3 linked regions of the Rosistilla oblonga genome follow. The protein of the gene in region 1 interacts with the protein of each later gene in a pairwise test. Links are inferred from orthologs where the notes say so. Each region holds a gene or a part of one and is shown in the gene's direction. Other genes may lie near its edges.

Region 1 (7,080 bases):
GTCGTGGGGCGTGGGTATGCCGTGGATCGATGACACGCAGGCCGTTGGCCGCGACGTCTTCCAGATCACCGAAGCCCCTTGTTTGGTCGTGATGGGAGCCGATGGTTCGATCGAACTGCATCAGCAGCGTTTGAATGACGCCCTGCTGCAAGTTCTGCCGGCGATCTTGACCGAAGTCGCCGATCGCCAACCGGTCGGCCGTCGGGCTCGGGAGCAATATATTGCCAGCCAAGCCAGTTATCGCCGTCTGTTGTCGCAGCGCAGCGGGCTGCAGTTCCCGTTGTCGACCGAATCGAACCTGTTGACCGCAAAGATTCGATCGAACCAGAACCTTCGTTAAGCTAAGGTTTAATGCTGGCTTGTCGCGGCGGAGAGATTTATCTTAAGTGGTCTCATATTCGACTCCGCTCCCTCGCGACTTTAGAACCGACAACCAGGCAAACTCCGATGATTCGTTCGACCGTGCGTTGCTTATTCCTTGCTCTTTGCTTCTCGCCTTGTATTGTCAACGCTGCTGACGCGCGGCCCAATGTGATCGTCTTCATCGCCGACGACGTCAGTTGGAACGATTTCGGCTGCTATGGAAATCCGCAAGCTCGCACGCCGAACATCGATCGCTTGGCTGCCGGCGGGCTGCGGTTGGATCAAGCCTATCTGACCGCCAGCAGTTGCAGCCCGTCGCGGGCGAGCATGATCACCGGACGCTATCCGCACAACAACGGCCCGGCGTCGGAACTTCATCTTCCGATCGCTGCCAATCTCCCTTGGTTCCCAGAACGGCTCCGCGACGCAGGCTACTACACCGCGTTGTCGGGCAAAAATCACATGTCGGTCGGGAAGTTGAAACCGGGCCAATCGGCGCGGCCCAAAGCGTTCGATTTGGTCGATCGAGGACGCAACAAAAATAACGGCGGCGGGCATGCGAACTGGGTTCGAATCGCCAAGGATCGCCCGCGCGACAAACCTTTCTTCTTCTGGTACGCAGCGTACGACGCCCATCGCGCTTGGGATGGGGACAGTCAGTGGGATGCAAAAAAATACGGTCCCCGTCACACGCCTGAGAGCGTTCGCGTTCCGAAGTTTCTCGTCGACGATCTGCCGACACGCCAGGATCTCGCATCTTATTACAACGAGGTGACGCGGTTCGATTATTTCGTCGGCGAAGTGGTGCAGGAGTTGGCCGAGCAAAATGTGTTGGATAACACGTTGATTCTGGTGTTGGCCGACAATGGCCGCCCCTTCCCACGCGCCAAAACGCGGCTGCACGATTCGGGGATGAAGACTGCGCTTGTCGCCCATTGGCCCGCGACGATCAAACCGGGAGAGGGCAGCAACAGTCTGGTCAGCGCGATCGACATCGCGCCGACGGTGCTGAGCGTTGCGGGAGCGGAGATTCCCGAAACGGTGCAAGGTGTCAGCATGTTGCCCTTGTTTACCGATCCATCGGCGACGATCCGACGATACGCCTTCTCCGAACACAACTGGCACGATTTCGAAGCCCACGGCCGCAGCATCCGCGACGGACGTTTTTTGTTTATCCAAAACAACCGCCCACAGTTTCCTTGGCAGGGTCCCGCCGATTCGGTTAACTCCCCATCGCACGAACAACTGCGTTTGCAACGCGACGCCAACAAACTGACCGCCGCACAACAGGATGTCTTCACCGCACCGCGACCCGCCGAAGAGTTGTATCTTGTCGACGCGGATCCCGATCAGTTGAACAATTTGATCGACGACAAGCGTTACGCTGCGGATGCCGACCGATTGCGCAAGCTGTTGGACGAGTGGTCGGTCGCGACGGGGGATACGGTACCCGATCAGATCTCGTCCGATTCGTTTGATCGCGAAACGGGAGATCGGCTGCCGATCGCAAAGAACGCTTTCCGTGGAACGCCTGCCGGGACCCAGCGGAATGCGACAACGGTCAACAACCCAGGTCCAAGGTAACCGCGCGTGAGCCCACTCTATCGACTCGGATGTCCGCTGTGGGCCTGCCCGGATTGGCAAGGCAGCCTCTACAAACCTGGTGCTCCCGCTGCGCAGTGGTTGAGTCAATACAGCCGCGTCTTCAGAACCGTCGAAGAACCGATCAGCCGCGATGGCAAATCCGATCTGCGAAAAGTGAAGCGTTGGTGCCGATCGACGCCCGACGATTTCCGGTTTGTCTTGCCCTTCCCACGCAGCGTCACCGACGACGCGATGCTGCAAGGGGAACTGTTGGATCTCGATCCGTTTTTGGATCTCTTAAGCGTGTTGCAAGATCACGATCGCTTGGGCCCTTCGCGCCTGCAGTTGCCGCCGGCGTTCGACGGCCCGAAGCTACCTGTGTTGGAACATTTTCTCGAGTCGATGCCGGTCGAGTTTCCGATCGCGGTGGAAGCGCAGCATCCCGACTTCTTCGCCGACGCACCGGCCGGTCGCAAGATGCATCGGTTGCTGAAACGGCTGCGACTGGATCGGGCGATCGTGGCGGAGTGGGATCCGGACGACCCGATCACGGAGGCCGCGGCCAACGAATCGCGGCGGATCCGCTTTCCCGAACAAGTTCGCTGCGATGCGACCGGCCCGATGCCGATGTTACGACTTTGCGGTGCCAGGTTGGATCAGCTTTTGGTCCCCACTTGGCTCGACGTGTGGGCCGATGTCGTCGCCGACTGGATCGTGAAAAAGAAGCGACCCTACGTGTTCATCGACGTCGAAAATGTGAGCGACGGACCGGTGATCGCAGAGATGTTTCACGAGCGGGTGCAAGCTCTGTTGCCCGAGGTGGGGGCGATGCCTCGATGGCCCGGCCGCGGGCTGGCGGTGCAGTTGCAGCTTTTCTAAGCCATTGAAAAAGTACAGAATTGAAGATTGGGGACGCGGCCGCGACAGGAAATTCGCTGGCCGGTTCGGCTGCGGCTGGCGAATCTCTTCATCGCGACAGCGGCTTCCGTTTTCGAACACTTTGTCCACCGCAGCGGTTCCCGCATTTGCAGCGGACCGAATATTGGAAATTAGTTTTTACCCTGATATTTGTCGGCCGGAATCGTCGCAGTCGACGGCCGCCGGGGAATCCGAGGGCCGTCGGGCTTGTCAATCGACGCCCGACACGACAGCATAATTAGACTCAACGGAATCGACTCGCTCAGGAGGCAGGCAGCTGTGATTGCAGAAGGCAACGACGACAAATTCAAAGGTTCACGCCGCGACAAGAAGAAGCCCAAGTCGACAGCTAGCGAAATTCTGCAACGCCAGCCACCATTTGACTTGGAAGCCGAGATGGGCGTGCTGGGCAGTATTCTCCTGCTGCCGGAATGCTTGGATGACCTGGCGACGCTGCTGCGTCCCGACGATTTCTACGACGATGCCAATCGGATCCTGTTCACCCAGCTGCAAGAGATGCACGACATGGGTGAGAAGATCGACGTGACGCTGTTGGTCAGTCGATTGAAGAAGGCGAAGCAATACGATCTGATGGGCGGGCCGGCCTATCTTGGACGGCTGAGTACGTCGGTCGCCAATGCGGCTCACGCGGTCTATTACGCCAAGATCGTCAACGAAAAAGCGATCTACCGCAAGCTGATCGAATCGAGCACCGACATTCTGCGCGACGCCTACGATCAGACGCAGGAAGCTCGCGAATTGGTCGCCAGTGCGGAACAGAAGGTGTTTGCCATCATGGACGGCAAACAATCCAATTCGGTCAACAGCATCAGCGATATTCTGCACCAGGCGATGGATCGCATCGACGCCCGTCTGCGAGGCGAGCACACCGATGGCGGTTGCGATACGCTGTACACCGATTTCGATGCGATGACCGGTGGCTTGCACAACGGTGAATTGGCGATTCTGGCGGCTCGGCCTTCGATGGGTAAGACCGCGTTTGCGATGAACATCGCCGAAAACGTTTCGATGCAGCTCCGCTACCCCGTGTTGTTCCTGAGCTTGGAAATGTCGGGGATCGAGTTGGCGGATCGTATGTTGTGTTCGATCTCCCGCGTCAGCGGTCACAAGCTGCGAAACGGTACGATCAGCAGCGAGGAGCGCGAACGCTTGGTGGAGAAGGCGAACGAGATCCACTCCGCGCCACTATTCGTCGACGATTCGCCTAGCCGAACGGTCAGCGAAATCGCCGCGGCGGGGCGGCGTATTAAACGTCGCGACGGCGCGTTGGGATTGATCGTGATCGATTACCTGCAGTTGATCGAGCCCGACAACTCGCGCGATCCGCGGCAGGAGCAGGTTGCGAAAATCGCGCGGCGTCTGAAAGGTATGGCTCGTGAATTGGAAGTCCCCGTGTTGTGCCTGTCCCAGTTGAACCGGCAGTCGGAAGAGGGCAAAGATCACCGGCCAAAGCTGAGCCATCTGCGGGAATCGGGGGCGATCGAGCAGGATGCGGATATCGTGATGTTTGTGCATCGCGAAGAGTATTACCATCGCGGCGAAGACAAGGAACAATACGCGGGCCAGGCGGAAATCATCATCGCCAAGCAGCGTAACGGACCTGTCGGCGATGTCGAACTGACCTGGGAAGGAGCGTTCACTCGCTTCCACAACAAGGCTCCCGAACGGCACAGCGAATTCGACCAGTACGCCGAGTTCAGCGGACCGACCGATTATTGATCCAGCAGTTCGCTGTACAGATTGACGTGCCGGTCGATCATCTGGGCGACGGTGAAGTCGCTAGCGATTCGTTCCTGCCCGGCCTGACCCAGTCGGGCCGCACGCTCGGTGTCGGTGAACAATAACTGGTAGGCGTTTTTGGCAAACTCGGCCGATTCGCCGACCGGAGCGAGCATCCCCGTGACGCCGTTTTCGATCAGATCGCGATTGCCTGGAATGTCCGACGCCACGACCGGCAGTCCGGCCTGCATCGCTTCGATCAAGGCGTTGCTCTGCCCTTCGTAACCGCTGCCGATCCAGAACAGATCGAAGTGCGGAAGCAGTTCGGCGACGTCGTCGCGTGCCCCCGCAAACGTAACAGCTTGGCCTGTCGTAACCGAATCGCGGAACCGCTGCAGTTCGCCCATCTGAGGCCCATCGCCGATGATGACAAAGGTCGAATCGTTGCGAGCCGATTCCATCAGCTGAGCTGCCCAGATCAGATCGCGAAGTCGTTTCTGAGGCCACAGTCGGCCGACGGCAACGATCAGGCGGCGGCTGGGATCGATGCCCAGTCGCCGGCAAGCCTCTTCCCGCGTGATCGTGCTCGCTGTGCGAGGCGGAATCCCGTTGGGGATCACTCGAAATAGATCGGGATCGATTCCGTGAGCCGCATAAAAATCGCGGACTCCACTGCTGTTGGTGACGATCGCGTCGGTCCGTTTCGCCAACGCGCGGTCGATCACAAAATGACGCGTGGTCTTCCATTGATCGACGCAGCGTTCACCGGCAACGATCCGCCGGACGCCCAGACTGCGAGCGGCCGCGCGTCCGTAGGAGTTCGCCGCGAACAGCCAGGTGTGGACGAGATCAGGGGAGAGTTTTTTGAGCGTTCGCTTCAAGCGAAAGTAGGCCGACGGATCGGCTTTGAATCGCTTGCCGACCACAGTGACTTCGATTCCCGCCGCTTCCAAGGTCGCTCGCAACGGACCGTCGTGAGTTAACACGACGACGTGCACGTCGAAGCGGTCACGCGGCAAACCGCTGGCCAGAAGAGCCAGTTGTTTCTCGGCACCGCCGCGAACCAAGGTCGGGATGATATGGCAAATCCGTTGGGTCATCCCGTTGCTCCACTCACATTTTTGGCGGATGAATTGCCCGCCAAGCGTTCAAATAACTGGACATGTCGGCGGATCGTATCGGAGAACGACGCCGCCGCCGACAACTGGCTGCGCATCCGCTGGGCTCCCGCGGCCGCCATCGGTAGATCGTCCAAGACGTTTTGGACCGCTTCCCGCATCTTGTCGGTCGAATCGGCCGGAAAGCTGTGTAGTTCAGAAAACGCTGCCATCGCAAAGGCGCGCGTGTCGGCGCAATCGACCACCGCGGTGGGGAGCGCCGCGGCGATCGCCGCCGGCCAAAACGACTCCGCTCCGCTAGCCGCCGATGGCAGCACAAACATATCCGCAGCTTGCATTAGTTCTTCCACATGATCAAAGTTGCCCGGCAGAAACGCCGCTCGGCCGACGCCGTTATGTTTTAAGTCGTTAAAAATTTTCTGACGCCACGGTCCGTCGCCGATCATCCACAACCGCAGGTCGGGCTGAGCCTCCAACAGCGGCCAAAGGGCCGACGCCAAGGTCAAAACGCCTCCTTCGGGCGACAGCCGATTCATGCACAGAATGACTTTGCCATCGACCGGCACCATCAGGTCGTGATTCATATTGCCGAGCGTCAGACGCGCTGCTTTACACGATTCGGGAGTGCGACGGATCGGATCGCCAATGCCGTCGGCGATCCGCACGATCGTTGCCGCTTTAGCGCCGGCGACCAATAACGCTTGCTGGCACGACGCGCGGGGAGCGATCACGGCGTCGGCGGCAAAGCTGCGGACAAAGGTGTTCCGCCGCGCACGCAGAGACGCTTGCCAGACGATATCGCGCGTTCCCATCATCGTGCCACATCGGACGACGCTTGGCACGCCGACTTGTCGGGCGGTCTCGACGACCGCAGCCGCCTCTTCCCGCATCATGTCGCAGTAGACGAGATCGAACCGCGGCAATTGCTCTCGCAACCACTTCCCCAAGTTCCGCACATAACGAGCCATCGACCATTCGCCTCGCGGTGCAGCCAGCGGACGCAGCACCGGTATCTCGCGATGTTGGAATTCCGCCGGCCAAGTCGCTTGGTAGCGTGGCGTTAAGACGGTTGGGTAACATCCTTGGCGGCGAAGGCCGCTGACAAGCGCGGTCAAGCGACTGCTGGCATCATCGCAATGCGGCCAGTAGCGTCGAGTGACGATCAGCACTTGGAATCGTTTCATCGATCGATGGCCGGTCCGTGCAACGCGTGGTGGCGGTCGAGATCGGCTTGTTCCAACACGCCCAGATAAGGCAGGTTGCGATACATGTCCTCGTAATCCAATCCGTAACCGACGACAAATTCGTCGGGGATTTCAAAGGCGACAAAATCGGGGCGGACCTGCACGTCGTGCTG
Region 2 (7,174 bases), 2.0 Mb from region 1 along the record:
ACGTGGCAACGGACTTGATCGGATTGGCATGTTCTGTTTCAAAAGTACTTCATCAGCCATCTCGGCCGCTGGTCTTGATTCGCAAACGGCAGCGACCCTTTGCACGAAAATCCGTTAAACTCAGCTTGCACCGTCGTCCCCCTCGGTTCGCCACCGTTTTTCCCGGCGGGAGGGCCGCATTTGTCGGCTGTTTTGTCTCGTTAATGTTCTTTAATCGCACGTTAAGCAGAAGCTATTCGCATGATCCCTTCCGTCGATCAGTTTGAAAAACTCGGAGCCTTCTATCTGGGCCGCGAGTACGATTTGAAAGCCGGCCGCAATCGCGACGACCTGCTGATGTACGATGCTAAAGATTTGTGCACTCACGCCCTCTGCGTCGGAATGACCGGCAGCGGCAAGACGGGGCTCTGTCTGTCACTGTTGGAAGAAGCCGCGATCGACGGCATTCCGGCTCTTTGCGTCGATCCCAAGGGAGACCTGGCGAATCTGCTGCTGACCTTCCCCGACTTCAATCCCGAAGATTACAAACCTTGGTTGGAACAGGGAGAAGCATCGCGGAAGGGGATCACGCTGGACGAATTGGCTGCCAGCAAGGCGAAGCTGTGGCAGGACGGACTGGCGTCGTGGGGGCAGGACGGCGAACGCATCCGCCGTTTTCAAGATTCGGTCGACATCGCCGTCTACACGCCTGGCAGCAACATCGGGCTGCCGTTGACGATTTTGAAGAGCTTCAACGCGCCGCCCCCCGAAATTTTGGAAGACAGCGAAGCGATGAGCGATCGGATCGCCAGCGCCGCATCGGGGCTGTTGGCGTTGGTCGGCGTCGATGCCGATCCGCTCTCCTCCCCCGATCACATCCTGCTGTCGAAGATTTTGGACACCAACTGGCGTGCCGGGAAAAACGTGACCATCGGCGACTTGATCGGGATGATCGCTTCGCCGCCGTTCGATCGCGTCGGCGTGATCAATCTCGATGCCTTCATGTCGCCAGCCGATCGAACCAAGCTGTCGATGCGGTTGAACAATCTGTTGGCCTCTCCCGCCTTCTCGACTTGGTTGGAAGGCGAAGCGTTGGACATTCAGCGGCTGATGTACACCGACGAGGGGAAGCCGCGGTTGACGATCCTGTCGATCGCCCATCTGTCGGATACCGAGCGGATGTTTTTCGTCACGATCCTGTTGAACGAATTGGTCGCCTGGATGCGGACGCAGAGCGGCACCAGCAGCTTGCGGGCGATGTTCTACATGGACGAGGTCTTCGGCTATTTCCCTCCCGTCGCTAAACCGCCATCGAAGGCGCCGATGCTGACGCTGCTGAAGCAGGCTCGGGCGTTTGGTTTGGGCGTCACGCTAGCGACTCAAAACCCGGTCGACCTCGACTACAAAGGGCTGTCGAACATCGGCACCTGGTTCTTGGGGCGGCTGCAAACCGAACGCGATAAGCAGCGTGTGCTCGAGGGACTCGAAGGAGCCGCGGCGCAGACCGGCGTGCCGTTTGACCGCCAAGAGATGGAACAGACGCTGGCCGGGTTGGGGAGCCGCGTCTTCTTGATGAACAACGTTCACGACGATGGGCCGCGCGTCTTTCAGTCGCGTTGGGCGCTGTCGTTCCTGTCGGGCCCGTTGGCTCGCGATCAGATCTCCCGGTTGATGAAGGACCGCCGAGAGCAGGCAGCCAAGGCGTTGGCCGAAAGTGGTGAACCGGCCGAATCGATCGCCGCCGGAAGCGCTCAAGGTTCGCGGCCGATGGTTCCCGCGGGGATCGAGGAGCGGTTTGTCTGCCCGACGCAAACACCGGCCGAATCGGCGTCGCTGGTCTACCGGCCGGCGATTTTGGGAAAGGGATCGCTGCACTTCGTCCGCAGCCGCGGGTCGATCGATCTGTGGCAGGATCAGATGCGAATCGTCTCTTGCGCCGCTGGCGTCCCCGATCCGCTGTGGATCGACAGCAAGCCCGCTCCACAGGATCTGCAGCTCAGCGATCGACCGGACGAAAGGTATACGTTCGCCGATCTGCCGACCGAATTGGTGAATGAGAAATCGTACAAGCGCTGGGCGGACGATCTGAAGGATTACTTCTACCGACACCAAACGCTGGCGGTCTACGAATGCGACGAAGTCGATCAGCTAGCGCCGCCGGGATCGACCGAGGTGCAGGCGCGATTGCACTTCAAACAAGCGGCTCGCGAGGCGCGGGATCGCGAGACGGAGAAGTTGCGTGACAAGTTCTCCTCGAAAATGCAATCGTTGGAAAAGAAGATTCGGACCGCCGAGGATCGCGTTTCCCGCGAAGCGTCGCAAGCCCAAGGGGCGACTTGGCAATCGATGATCCAGATCGGTTCGACGCTGTTAAACGGATTTATGGGGAACAAGATCAGCCGTCGGGCTTCGACAGCGGCCAACGGATGGAATCGCGCCGCGCGGCAGAAGGAGGATGTCCACCGCGCCGAAGCGGCGTTGCAAGCGTTGCACGGCGACATGGCCGATCTGGAAGAGGATTTGAAACGCGAGATCGACGAACTGGCCGAACGCTTTCATATCGAGAACCTGAAGCTGGAAGAGACGCTGATCAATCCACGCAAGGGGGATTTGCGAGTCGATTCGCCCGTGCTGCTGTGGACCCCGTGGCAAGTCGATTCGGTGGGGATCGCCCAGCGGCTGTTTTAGGGATCGCCGCGATGGTCGCCTTTCGCTCCGCGAAAGTGCGGATCCCGAATTCGCGCTCCGCGAACCGGACGCTAACGCGTGGCGGCTGATGGCCGCCTTTCGCTCCGCGAAAGTCGCGTCCGGCTCGCGACGCTCGAATACAGGGGCCGCACTTTCGCGGAGCGAAAGGCGACCTTGGGCAAATTCGCAGGCTTGCTGCGAGTGCAACGTTACCTGCTTTTTACGGTGCCAAATGCCGCAGCGCTCGGCGGTCGAGAGGACCGTTGTCGCGCGACGGCCCCTTTGCTGCAACTTGGACGCTCGTTAGGATTCGGCAGCTATGTCACATGGTCTGAACCCCGCTCAACACGAAGCCGTTAATACGCTCTCTGGTCCGCTGCTGGTCTTGGCCGGAGCGGGTACGGGGAAGACGCGCGTCGTCACCTTTCGTATCGCCAACCTGATCCGCAACGGCACCGCTGCCGATCGGATCCTTGCGGTGACGTTCACCAACAAAGCAGCGGGCGAGATGCAGGAGCGGATCGCCGAGCTTCTGGGGATCTCCAAACGCCCGTCCAAAAAAGACGATCGGCCGCGGCCCGTGATCGGCACGTTCCACTCGCAGTGCGTTCGCATCTTGCGCCAACACGCGACCAATCTGGGATACCCGAAGAAGTTCGCGATCTATGATCGATCGGATCAAGAGAGCATCGCGCGGAGCGTGCTTCGCGAATTGCGTTTGCCGACGGCGGCGCTGAAGCCGGGCGATCTGCTGTCGATCATCGGCCAATGGAAAAACGGCTCGATCCATCCCGACGCGGCGGTCAACGAAGCGCGAACCGACAAAGAGCACCTCGCGGCGGCTGGTTATCGGCGGTATCAGAATTCGCTGAAGGCTTGCGGCGCGATGGACTTCGACGATCTGTTGCTGAACACCGAGGTGCTGTTTACCGAACACGAAGAGGTTCGCCAATCGGAGGCCGATCGCTTCGATCACATCCTTGTCGATGAGTATCAGGACACCAACGGCAGCCAGTATCGGATCATCAAAGCGCTCGCCGATGCGCATCGCAATCTGTGTGTCGTGGGGGACGATGATCAATCGATTTATGGCTGGCGTGGAGCCGACGTTCGCCACATTTTGAACTTCAAGAAAGACTGGGAAGATGCGACCGTCGTCCGCTTGGAGGACAATTATCGCTCGACCGGATCGATCCTCGAAATGGCCAACCGGTTGATTCAGTACAACACGGTCCGGCACGACAAATCGCTAAAGCCGGCACGTCCGGCGGGACAGCGGCCGCGGATCTCGCAGTTCAAAGACGAGACCGAAGAATCGCAGCGCGTCGTCGGCGAGATCGGCCGGTTGATCGAATTGAATCACTACCAACCGGGCGAGATCGCGATCCTATTCCGGACCAAGGAACAGCCGCGGTTGTTCGAGCAGGAGTTGCGGAAGGCAGCCCTGCCCTACGTGATGATGGGCAGCCAGTCGTTTTTTGATCGACGCGAAGTCCGCGATGTCGTGGCGTATCTGAAGTGGGTCGAACAGCCCGACGATGAGGTCTCGCTGATGCGCGTGGCCAACACGCCGCCGCGCGGGCTGGGCCAGGGAACTGTCAAGTTGTTGATGGACGCCGCGGTGAAGCGAGGCCAGCCGATCTGGCAGGTGATGTGCGACGACACGGTCACATCGACGCTGCCGCCAGCGGCTCGCCGCGGAATCGACGACTTGCGTGGCATCCTTGTCGATGTGCAGAATCGGATCCGCGACGATGGACTGACCGAAGCGGTTAACACGCTGATCGCGCGAACGCGTTATATGGACGAGATCCGCACGCGTTACAACGAGCCCGAAGAGTGTGAAGCGAGAATCGCGTCGATCGGCGAAGTCGTCAACGCGGTCGATGCGTATGCCGATCGCGCCAAGAAACCCAGCCTGACCGACTTCCTCTCGGAGATCGCTCTTTCGGGACGCGAGATGGGGAACGAAAAAGATCGCGCTGCCCAACAGAACGCGATCTGGTTGCTGACGATGCACGCCGCCAAGGGGCTCGAATTCCCTGTCGTCTATATGGTCGGCATGGAGGATGGCCTGCTGCCTCACCACCGCAGCACCAAGGGAGACGACGACGCGATCGCTGAAGAGCGGCGGCTGTGTTACGTCGGGATCACCCGGGCGCAGGAAAAGCTGACTCTCTCGCTGGCGCTGACGCGTCGTAAATGGGGTAAGCCCCGGCCGACGACGCCCAGCCGGTTCCTGTACGAGATCACCGGCCAAGCCGATAATCCAAACCGCTACCGCAAGTAGCTCGTTGGTTCCCATGCCATGCTCAGCACCACCGCAGAATCGACCGACGACGATCCGCTGGCGTCGGTCTTGGGCGTGATCGATCTGAAGGAGGGCAAAGCCGTCCACGCGGTCCGCGGCAATCGCGACAGCTATCGGCCGGTTTGCTGTGCCGCGACAAATGATGGCGATCCGATCGCGTTGGCTCAAATGTATCTCGACTCCGACGTCGGCGGGTTGTACGTCGCCGATCTCGACGCGATCACCGCGGGGGCTCCTCACAACAAGCTCCTGAATCGCTTGGCGGATTTGGGAGCTCCGATCTGGATCGACGCCGGCGTCGTCGAATTGCAACTGCCCGCGTCCGACCGGATCGTCCGCGTCGTCGGGACCGAATCGATAGCCTCTTTGGAAGAGCTTGTGCCGCTGCGCGAGCGGTGGTCGGCTCGGCGGCATGGGATCGTTTTGAGCATCGATCTGCGCGAGAGAGTCGTTTTGGGGGGCTCGCCGGCTTTGGCAAGTCAAACGGCTGTCGAGATCGCTAGCCAAGCGATCAACAGCGGTTTCCGGCGGCTGATCGCGCTGGATCTGGCGGCTGTCGGGGCCGCTTCTGGCACCCTAACGTTGCCGATTTGCCAGGCTATCGCCGAGAAACACCCCCATGTGGAATTGACCTCCGGCGGCGGGATTCGGACGCTTGCCGACATCCATGTACTAAAAGAGGGGGGCTGTCGATACGTATTGGTCGGTACGGCCCTCCATGGTGGGCGAAAGAAGTTGTCCTTTGGCAGCGGAACTTGTTGACACACGCCAGTTTGCGGCGATAGTCTGTTTATAGGGATTTGTGTCCCGAATCCCTTCTTATCCCTTGGCGATTGCCGCCCCTATCGCTCCAGCCCTCGAGGTTCCGATGTCGCATCGCGTCGAAGCTACCCATGCCGCCAGTCTTCAAAACTCCCATCGCGCCCGACAGTTATTGGCTGCATGGTTTGTTGGATTGATCGCTGCAGTGGCGTTGGGGGCGATCGCATCGCCGGCTTGGGGCCAAGCGGCAGCTGGAAAGCCTCAATACGACGTGATGAAGTACCAGCCGAACTGGTTTACTGAAAAGTCGATCGTCAATCGGATCAAGCAGATTCGCAGCCAGATCGTCAGCGATCCAGCTCAGTTGAGCGAGCAGAAAGACTTCTTCGTCAAGATCTACCAAAACATCTTTGCATCGATGACCGACCCGGCGGAGTTTGCCAACTTGCAACCGCGCCGTGCCGAAGTGATGAAGGACATTTACAACGCCGCTCGCCGCGGCAACACGCAGGTTTCGCGTGGCCTGTCGATCATGTCGTTCCAGCAATGCAAAGCGATCGCTCAAGGAAACTACTACCCCGGTGCTCGGATCAACGCCGTCTTTATGATCGGCGAACTCAACGATCGCGAACCGAACTCGTTGGAAAAGAAAGCTCCGATCCCGATGCAAGCGGCGCTGCCGTTGTTGTTGGAGATCGTCGAAGATGCCAAGTACGACGATGGGCTGCGAGTCGCGGCGATCCAAGGGATCCAACGCCACGCTTCGCTGAACGCCGAGCGTTGGAAGCCTGAATTGCAAGACAAAGTCGCCGACCTGATGATCGCGACCGCTCAAGAGTCCGCTCCGAAAGATCGCAACCTCGAGGCCCACGGCTGGGTCCAGATGTTGGCGATCAACACGTTGGTCAGTCTGAAAAACCCGCGCCGCGTCGACCAAGTGGCCAAGCTGGTGATGGAGCTTCCGACCAAAGAGGATTCGTCGCAGATGGCTCTCGTTTACGCAGCCCGTGCGACTCCCAAGATCGAGATTCCCAAGGAGTTCAAACCGCAAGCCGATGCCGTTCTGAAGAGCTGGGCGACTCAGATCGTCGGCAGCATCGCGCGGGAGGCAAAGCGGATCGAAGACCTGGAAAAACCGCGTCCCAAAGCCTCGATGATGGGAATGGGAAGCGGTGAGATGGGAATGATGAGCGGCCCCGAAGGCTACGACATGGGCGGCATGGAGATGGGAATGGAAATGGGCATGGGGATGGGAATGCCGGGTGCGACGGCTGCCAAGCCGCAAACCGTGGAGATCATTCTCGCTCGCCGAATGCTCAACGACGTGATCGAATCGTTCCACCTCGGTCTGACCGGCACGCGGGCAAAGACCGATCCCGCGAGGGTCTCAAAGGGCCTCGTGGCTAATCTCAGCGACGAAAAAGAGAAGGCCGA
Region 3 (7,149 bases), 1.9 Mb from region 1 along the record:
GGCGTGCCGTATACGCCCGCGATCGTCGGATCGACTCAGCCAGGCGATCCCGCTTGGTTGGCTGGCATTCAGCCCGGTTCGCAAGTCGTTTCGGTAGGATCGATCGAAAATAACGATCAACTGCAGTTCCGCGACATGCGGTCGGAGATCCTCGAACACGGGCTCGACGACAAGACCAAACCGGTTTCCTTCACAGTCCGCAAGAACGGCGAAGACACCGCATACCAATTGATCCCCACGCTCCGTTACGACCCTAAAAAGGTAGCCGTTGCGATCGGCGTCGTTCCACAGCTCTCGACCACGCTCGATTCCGAAATTGCGGTTTATCCGAACAGCGCCGCCGCCGAAGTTGTCGACAGCAGCTTTCGCGGTGCTACAGCGATCGCGATGGACGGAACCGAGCTGCCCAAAAACGGCGACGAGATCTATCTGACTCCGATCACCCAACAGATGCGTCTGAAGGCTTCCGAGCCGATCGAGCTGACGTTTCTGCTGACCGATAAGTCGGAGAAGACGGTGAGCCTGCCGCCGCAGCAACTGAAATCGCTCGGAGGCACCTTTGCCGTCGGTCCGATCACCGGCTTGGTTCAGGGTGGCAACGCGGAAAAGGCGGGGCTGAAACCGGGCGACCAGATCATCCGCTTTGACGGCCAGGACCAACTGTCCGCCTTCGCGCTTCGCGACCTCGCGTATGAACGCGACAGCGAAGTCAAGATCGTCGTCCAGCGAGCCAAAGAGGATGGCGAATCGGAAGAACTCACCTTTACCGTCGCTCCCGACGCCGTCAGTTCGACGCCCGAAGCCAGCGGCATCGACCTAGCGCTTGATCGCTACGGGATCGCCTACACCGCTTCGAATCGCTTAGCCAGCGTTGACGAAGGGGGCCAGTTGGCCGCGGCGTTTGAACCGGGAGATCTGATCACCCGCGTGACAGTTTCCTGGGCCGACGACGCCCAAAAGAAGGAACTCAGCGGGTTCATTCCTCCCAAAATGCTGAACGATTCCTGGGACATCGACGACTTTTACACCGTCCCAATGTTGGTCGCGAACCTGCAGATGCTGCCGACTGGAACCGAGATCCGCGTGCTGGGCGCTAAAGGAGCCGCCGCCGATGGCAAAGTCATCGACACCGTAGTCAAACTGAAGGCCGAATCGGACCAGTACTGGCCCGAACGAGGGCTGCGGTTTGAAACGGTTAAGCGGATCCATCGCGCCGAATCGCTGGCCGCCGCCTTCAGCCTGGGCTACAACGAAGCGGTCCATCGCGGCAAAGGCGTGCTCCGGTTCTTGAAGATGTTAGTCACCGGACGACTGAAAGCCGATCTGCTGGGCGGCCCGGTAGCGATCTTCACCATCGCCGGCTCGCACGCCGCCGAAGGAATTCCTCGCCTGCTGATGTTCCTGACCTTCTTGAGCATCAACCTGGCGATCCTCAACTTCCTGCCGATTCCAGCTTTGGACGGTGGACACATGGTCTTTTTGATCGCTGAAGCTGTCCTCGGCCGCCCGGTCGACGAGGAATGGCAAGCCCGCCTGACAATGGTTGGCGTGCTGATGCTGCTGGGACTGATGGCGTTTGCGTTCTACAACGACATCGCCCGCCTGGTCGGCTGATCCCTCAGGCTTTTCTATCGATGTTCACGCGGCAACAGCCCCCACAGAGCGGCTGTTGCCACGGCGTAGGGCTCCACGAAATGGAGCCCCATCCCGCCGGAGTCCAACGCGACGTCGGCCCTCTCTTCCGCTTCGATCTTCTGCGTCGAAGGGCTCGCTTAGAAACAGCCAAATGCGCTCGGCGATGCGACTTCGCGCGGCGGCGACACCATTATGGGCGAAACCGCTCGCTCAAATCGGCTGGTTTTCTTCAGTCCTCAACTTTTTCGAAGCGTTAATTCTCGTTGAACTTTGCTAGCGGTAGCGTTTGCGCCGGATCGACCGAACGGGCATTTGAAGCACTGCTTCGGGGGACGTCTTCGCCGTCACAAGCTCCTAGGAGTTCAGGATTTGCGGATTGTCGCGGCGACCGTTGCGGGAGATCAGATGGCGAGGAATCAGCTTCCTCGACGGGGCCGCTGGCGGTGGTCAGAGCCTTGGACGCGAATAAATTTGCTGGCTCGATCCACTGAATTCCGGCCGACATACCGTCGCATCACGCATCTTAGTCCGATATGATGGCCGGTTGGCGGCAATTCACCGGGACGCTTTTGTTTCGGGATGTGCTGCAGACTTAAATACTTGGTACAGGAATCGACTGATGGCTGAAGGCACAATCAAACGCGTAACCGACAAAGGGTTCGGATTTATCGACACTGGAGGTGCAAAGGATTTGTTTTTCCATTCCTCCGCATTGGAAGGTGTAAGATTCGACGACCTACGCGAAGGCCAACGCGTTTCGTTTGAAGAAGGCCGCGGCCCTAAGGGTCCTTGCGCCGAGAACGTAAAGGTTCTCTAAATCGGATATCCGATTTGAGGTCTCACGGTGAATGACACCGCTGGCTGGATCGATCTCGTGCCACGAGATCTGCAAGGAGGACTCGCCAGCGGAAACCGGTTCACCGAGAAACCGGACAACCCGCGTTCAGGATCGATCATGACGAACGATCGATGAACGCCTCTTCTCGCCTGGCCGCGCCAAGCGATGTTGCAAAACGGTTCGGCGGCGGCGCTTCGCACCGCCGTCAAACCCTGCTCGGCGACACAGACTGCTTGCCCCGCAGATCCCTCCGCGACGGCACATCTTCCGGCTCGCCCACCGCAGCATCGGGTGCATCTTACCCAGGTTAGAAAGGCCGCTCATGCGGCGCTGTCGGGCTATCTTTCGGCAGCTTTATCTCGCGGCGATGACAGAATCGTTGTTGACAAGTTATCCACATCGCGATGATAGTGGTTCAGCCGCCGAAATGAGTTTTGCAAACGGGGAAAAGTCCGTTTCTGACTGGGTTTTGGCGGAGGATCGCGGAACGTTCGGAAAAGCAGTGCGTAAGACTTGAAGAGAATGCTAGCTATCCTACAATCGGCCCATCAAAGCGAAACCGATGGAAATCGCGTAGGCTCGCATCCAGCGGACGGATGCCATCAAGGATGGCGATCTGCCCAGGTTGTTCGACCTGTTAGGCTTACGCAAGGTGAAGCATCGGACAGGGTTGTTTATTTGGCTATCCATGATGGAGAGTAAGTCCTCGGAATGTCGGTAACGGAAACGGCAGGTGCGAAGGATCTCACCGGTGAATTACAGGATGCACTGATAAATCGTGTGGGACGAGATCGTTTCCGAATGTGGTTCGGCCAGATCACCCAATGCCACCGCGTCGGTCGTGACGTCGTGGTCGATGTCGCAGCGCAATTTGCGTTGGATCGGATCGGCTCGCGATACATGATCGATCTGCGGCAAGCGGTTGTGGATGTCTGTGGTGAAGGCGTAAGCGTCTCGCTGCAATTGGCACCCGACAAGCCTGCCCAGCCGGTCGAAGCAGACGATGCGCAAGCAGATTCGCAAACCGAATCGGCGGCGACGCTTCGCAGCGATAAACCAAGCGAAACAGCGACGCCCGCGGCGGCCGCTCCTTCGCGACGTCGATCTCGCGGCGAAGCACCTCGCGACAACGTACAACCGTTGCTGCAGGTCTCGTCGTTTCAATCCGCCAGCAGCGACGATCCGGTACCGCCACGGCGGCGGCGCGTCGCTTCTTGGGATCAGATTGTCGTCGGCAAATCGAACAAACTCGCTGCCACCGCGGCGCGAATGATCTGCGATACACCCGGATCCGCCTCGCCACTGTTCCTGTGGGGCACTCACGGAACCGGCAAGACGCAACTGATGGATGTCGTTGCGACCGAACTGCGCCGCCGCCATCGCTTGCGACGCGTGATCTCGATGACCGCCGAAGAATTCACCAACGACTTTATCGGATCGGTCACCGGCAGCGGCCTGCCCGGCTTCCGGCGACGTTATCGCGACGTCGATGCGTTGCTGATCGATGAGGTTCAATTCCTGCCGGGCAAGCGGGCGACGTCGCGTGAAATGTTGTACACGATCGATTCGATCGTGCGAGCTGGCAAGCAGTTGGTCTTCGCAGCCGACCGTCCGCCGATGGAGATCCCCGGTTTGGGGCAAGATCTCGCTGGCCGGATGGCTGGCGGAATGGTCTGTTCGCTGAGCCCGCTGGATCACGAGATGCGAACGCAGATGCTGCAGCAGTTGTGCGACGCCGAAGACCTGGGAATCGATCACCAAATGCTCGCGGATATCGCTGGCAACGTCTGTGGCGATGGCCGCGTCGTATCGGGAATCGCCTGTCGCTTAAAAGCGTTGGTGAGCATGCACGACGAACCTGTCACCTACGACCAGATCACGGAGATCCTGAGCGATCTGATCTCGATCGGCAGTTCGTCGTACGGATTTGCCGATATCCAAACCGCGGTCTGCAACACGATGGGGTTGCCCAAAGACGCGTTGCAGTCGAAGGGGCAAAGCCGCAATGTCAGCCAGGCGAGGATGTTGGCGATGTATTTGGCTCGCGAACACACCGGAGCGACTTACGGCGACATCGGCAAATATTTTGGCCAACGCAGCCACAGCGCGGTGATTGCGGCGACCCGTCGGATCGCTGGCGACGTACAGGATGGGAAGACCTTTGCGATCGGTAATCGCAGCATTCCAGCGAAGCAGGTACTAGAGTCGGTGCAAAATATGTTACGCTCGGGTTGAGTTTGAAGATCGAACCCCTAGGATCTCCTGCGTGGCAGAACAAGTTTGGCATCTGAAGTCGTGCGAGCTATTTGCCAATCTGGCCACCGACCAGATCCGTCGGCTGGAAATGCACAGCCGTGTTCGTTCGTTCACCGCACGCAGTCTGGTCTATCTGCCGTATCAAGCCGCCGACAGCGTCTTCCTGCTGACTCGCGGAATGGTCAAAGTCTGCCACTCGACGCCCGATGGGAAACAGTCGACGCTGGCATTTATCGAACCCGGTGAGCTCTTTGGCGAACTGGCGTTGTTCGATCCCTCCCAACGCGATGAATTTGTCGAAGTCGTCACCGCAGCGACCGTTGTGATGATTCCCGCCGACCAACTGATACAATTAATGTCCGAAGCCAACGCGTTTGCCGTTGGGATCACCAAGTTGGTTGGGCTCCGACGACAGCGGATCCAGCGACGATTGCGGAACCTGTTGTTCCAGTCCAATCGCGATCGCTTAACGCATCTGCTGTTGGAACTGGCCGAACAGTTTGGCGTCCCGGCGGAGCAGGGCGTGCGATTGCGGATCAAACTGTCACACCAAGAGCTAGCCAATTTGATCGGCAGCACGCGCGAATCGGTTACGATCGTACTAGGGCAATTAAAAGCGGAGGGCTTGATCGAATCGGGACGACGCCAGATCGTTCTGCTGCGCCCACAACAGATGGCCGAAGGTGTCGGTCAATCCTACCGTCAAACACCGCCACAAGGATTACCAACTCGATGAATACAATCATGCGATGGACAACATTGCTGGTATTTTGTTGCGTCCTCTCCTCCTGGGCAGTGGCTCAGCCGACTAACCGTTCGCGCGGCGGAGGCATGCAGCGGTTCTTTAACAGCGGGATCATGTCGCTGTTCCGGATCCCCGACGTACAAGCCGAACTGGCCCTGTCGCGCGACACCGCCGAACTGATCTTCGCGCTGCAAGCCGATCTGTTTTCAGAATATCGCAACGCCCGCCGCGACAAGTCGCCCAGCGAGGAATTGCCTTCGGCCGACGACGTCGCAGCCCAATCGGGACCGGTCGCCGAGCGGTTGCTTTCGACTATCCTGGATCCCAATCAATATAAACGGCTGCAGGAACTGTGGCTGCAACGCCGCGGGCTCCGCGCGATCGCGATGGACGACCTCGCCGACGCATTGCAGTTGGACGAATCGCAGCGGGAGACGACCGGAAAGTTGGTCCAACAGCTCAGCCGCAATTACGGCCGCGGTAAGATCAGCGACGAGGATGCCGAGATCGCAAAAGAGATCACCGCCACGCTGACTCCGGAACAGCAAAAGCAATGGGAAAAGATGCTCGGCCGGCCATTCAATTTCTAACCAGCCCTAGCTTTCCACTTCGCGTCCGACAACACCTTCTCAGGTTGTACAGTCTGCAAAGATTTGGAAAATGGAGCGGCAAGCACCCACTGCCCCGCTCCACAAATCGGTGACTCCGCCCAATGAAAGTCCTGCAACTCAATCACATCGCGCTGCATGTCGCCGACGTCGATACAAGCGTCGCGTTTTATCGAGACGTCTTGCAATTGGAACCGTTGCCGCGGCCGGCGTTCGATTTCCCAGGAGCTTGGTTTCGCCTGGGTATCGATCAGGAACTGCATCTGATCGGCAACCGCGACAGCGCCGTGCATTCGGCAAGCCGCGGGAATCACCTGGCGCTGAAGGTCGACGATCTCGACGCTTGGGAGAGTCACCTGCAACGACTGGGCGCTCGGCACAACCCGCGCCAGGTTCGCCCCGATGGTGGGCTGCAAGTCTTTTTACCCGATCCCGACGGACACTGGATCGAATTGTTAGGGACCAGCGACGGGGCGTAGATCGCCAATCGATAGTTTGCGTGCCAAACCGGTCCCGCTGGCAGCGATTTGCTATCGCCAACGCCACTCGGTGTAGGCCTGTTGATGCCCAAAGCTGCGGTAGGGATGCTGACGCGGCTTGGCTCCGAAATACCCATACGCATACGGCTCTTTCCAAACCGGAACGGCGGTTGCGCCCGGAATGATCGCCGAATTGTGGTGCAGGTGAGACGATTTTTGCGGCGATCGGATCACCAGGTGCGGCGCAGGAGGCGCGGCCCACATCCCGAGCCCCACGGGATCGATGGCATAATTGGAAGAGTAACCTGCCGCCGGGCCTTGCGCTACCGCGGGAACAGCCCAGCCGCAAAAGCCAATGCTAGCAAGTGGAAGCAATTTCAACCATTTCACGGGACGGTCCCTCTTCATTCCACAAGCCATTCAAAAAGCGAAGGGCTTGCGACGCGCCGGCGACTCGCTTCAGCCCACCTCTCTGGTATCGGGTGGGCAAGCCTATTAATCCAGGCCAAATTTAACGGTTGTAGGAATCGGGATAGGCGAGCGTCGGCAGGGACGTTAGGATCGGTGGGACATTGCGATCGACTGGCT

What was found.
Region 2: the proteins of dnaB (region 1) and CA51_RS05180 interact in binary tests that used the Escherichia coli proteins (3 or more experiments, as listed by UniProt). The link is inferred for Rosistilla oblonga from one-to-one orthologs.
Region 3: the proteins of dnaB (region 1) and CA51_RS18810 interact in binary tests that used the Escherichia coli proteins (3 or more experiments, as listed by UniProt). The link is inferred for Rosistilla oblonga from one-to-one orthologs.

The regions. Positions count from the first base shown.
Region 1 is NZ_CP036292.1:3,437,185-3,444,264, forward strand. What follows is about bases 2,542-5,374. They hold dnaB (replicative DNA helicase), read left to right. Parts: upstream 2,542-3,144; coding sequence 3,145-4,605; downstream 4,606-5,374. Other genes in these bases: CA51_RS12235 (DUF72 domain-containing protein), read left to right, coding at 2,542-2,826; CA51_RS12245 (glycosyltransferase), read right to left, coding at 4,599-5,374. Outside these bases: CA51_RS12225 (hypothetical protein), read left to right, coding at 1-340; CA51_RS12230 (sulfatase family protein), read left to right, coding at 448-1,947; more of CA51_RS12235, read left to right, coding at 1,954-2,541; more of CA51_RS12245, read right to left, coding at 5,375-5,705; CA51_RS12250 (glycosyltransferase family 4 protein), read right to left, coding at 5,702-6,907; hpt (hypoxanthine phosphoribosyltransferase), read right to left, coding at 6,904-7,080. UniProt on the Escherichia coli protein: The main replicative DNA helicase, it participates in initiation and elongation during chromosome replication. Travels ahead of the DNA replisome, separating dsDNA into templates for DNA synthesis.
Region 2 is NZ_CP036292.1:1,461,936-1,469,109, forward strand. Bases 2,545-5,471 are described here. They hold CA51_RS05180 (ATP-dependent helicase), read left to right. Parts: upstream 2,545-2,986; coding sequence 2,987-4,957; downstream 4,958-5,471. Other genes in these bases: CA51_RS05175 (ATP-binding protein), read left to right, coding at 2,545-2,667; CA51_RS05185 (HisA/HisF-related TIM barrel protein), read left to right, coding at 4,976-5,471. In the rest of the region: more of CA51_RS05175, read left to right, coding at 241-2,544; more of CA51_RS05185, read left to right, coding at 5,472-5,740; CA51_RS05190 (hypothetical protein), read left to right, coding at 5,847-7,174. UniProt on the Escherichia coli protein: Rep helicase is a single-stranded (ss)DNA-dependent ATPase involved in DNA replication; it can initiate unwinding at a nick in the DNA. It binds to ssDNA and acts in a progressive fashion along the DNA in the 3' to 5' direction.
Region 3 is NZ_CP036292.1:5,312,771-5,319,919, forward strand. What follows is about bases 2,545-5,446. They hold CA51_RS18810 (DnaA/Hda family protein), read left to right. Parts: upstream 2,545-3,184; coding sequence 3,185-4,708; downstream 4,709-5,446. Other genes in these bases: CA51_RS26410 (hypothetical protein), read left to right, coding at 2,545-2,608; CA51_RS18815 (Crp/Fnr family transcriptional regulator), read left to right, coding at 4,740-5,446. Outside these bases: CA51_RS18800 (site-2 protease family protein), read left to right, coding at 1-1,614; CA51_RS18805 (cold-shock protein), read left to right, coding at 2,255-2,452; more of CA51_RS26410, read left to right, coding at 2,480-2,544; more of CA51_RS18815, read left to right, coding at 5,447-5,465; CA51_RS18820 (hypothetical protein), read left to right, coding at 5,462-6,064; CA51_RS18825 (VOC family protein), read left to right, coding at 6,187-6,561; CA51_RS18830 (hypothetical protein), read right to left, coding at 6,613-6,951. UniProt on the Escherichia coli protein: Plays an essential in the initiation and regulation of chromosomal replication. Binds in an ATP-dependent fashion to the origin of replication (oriC) to initiate formation of the DNA replication initiation complex once per cell cycle.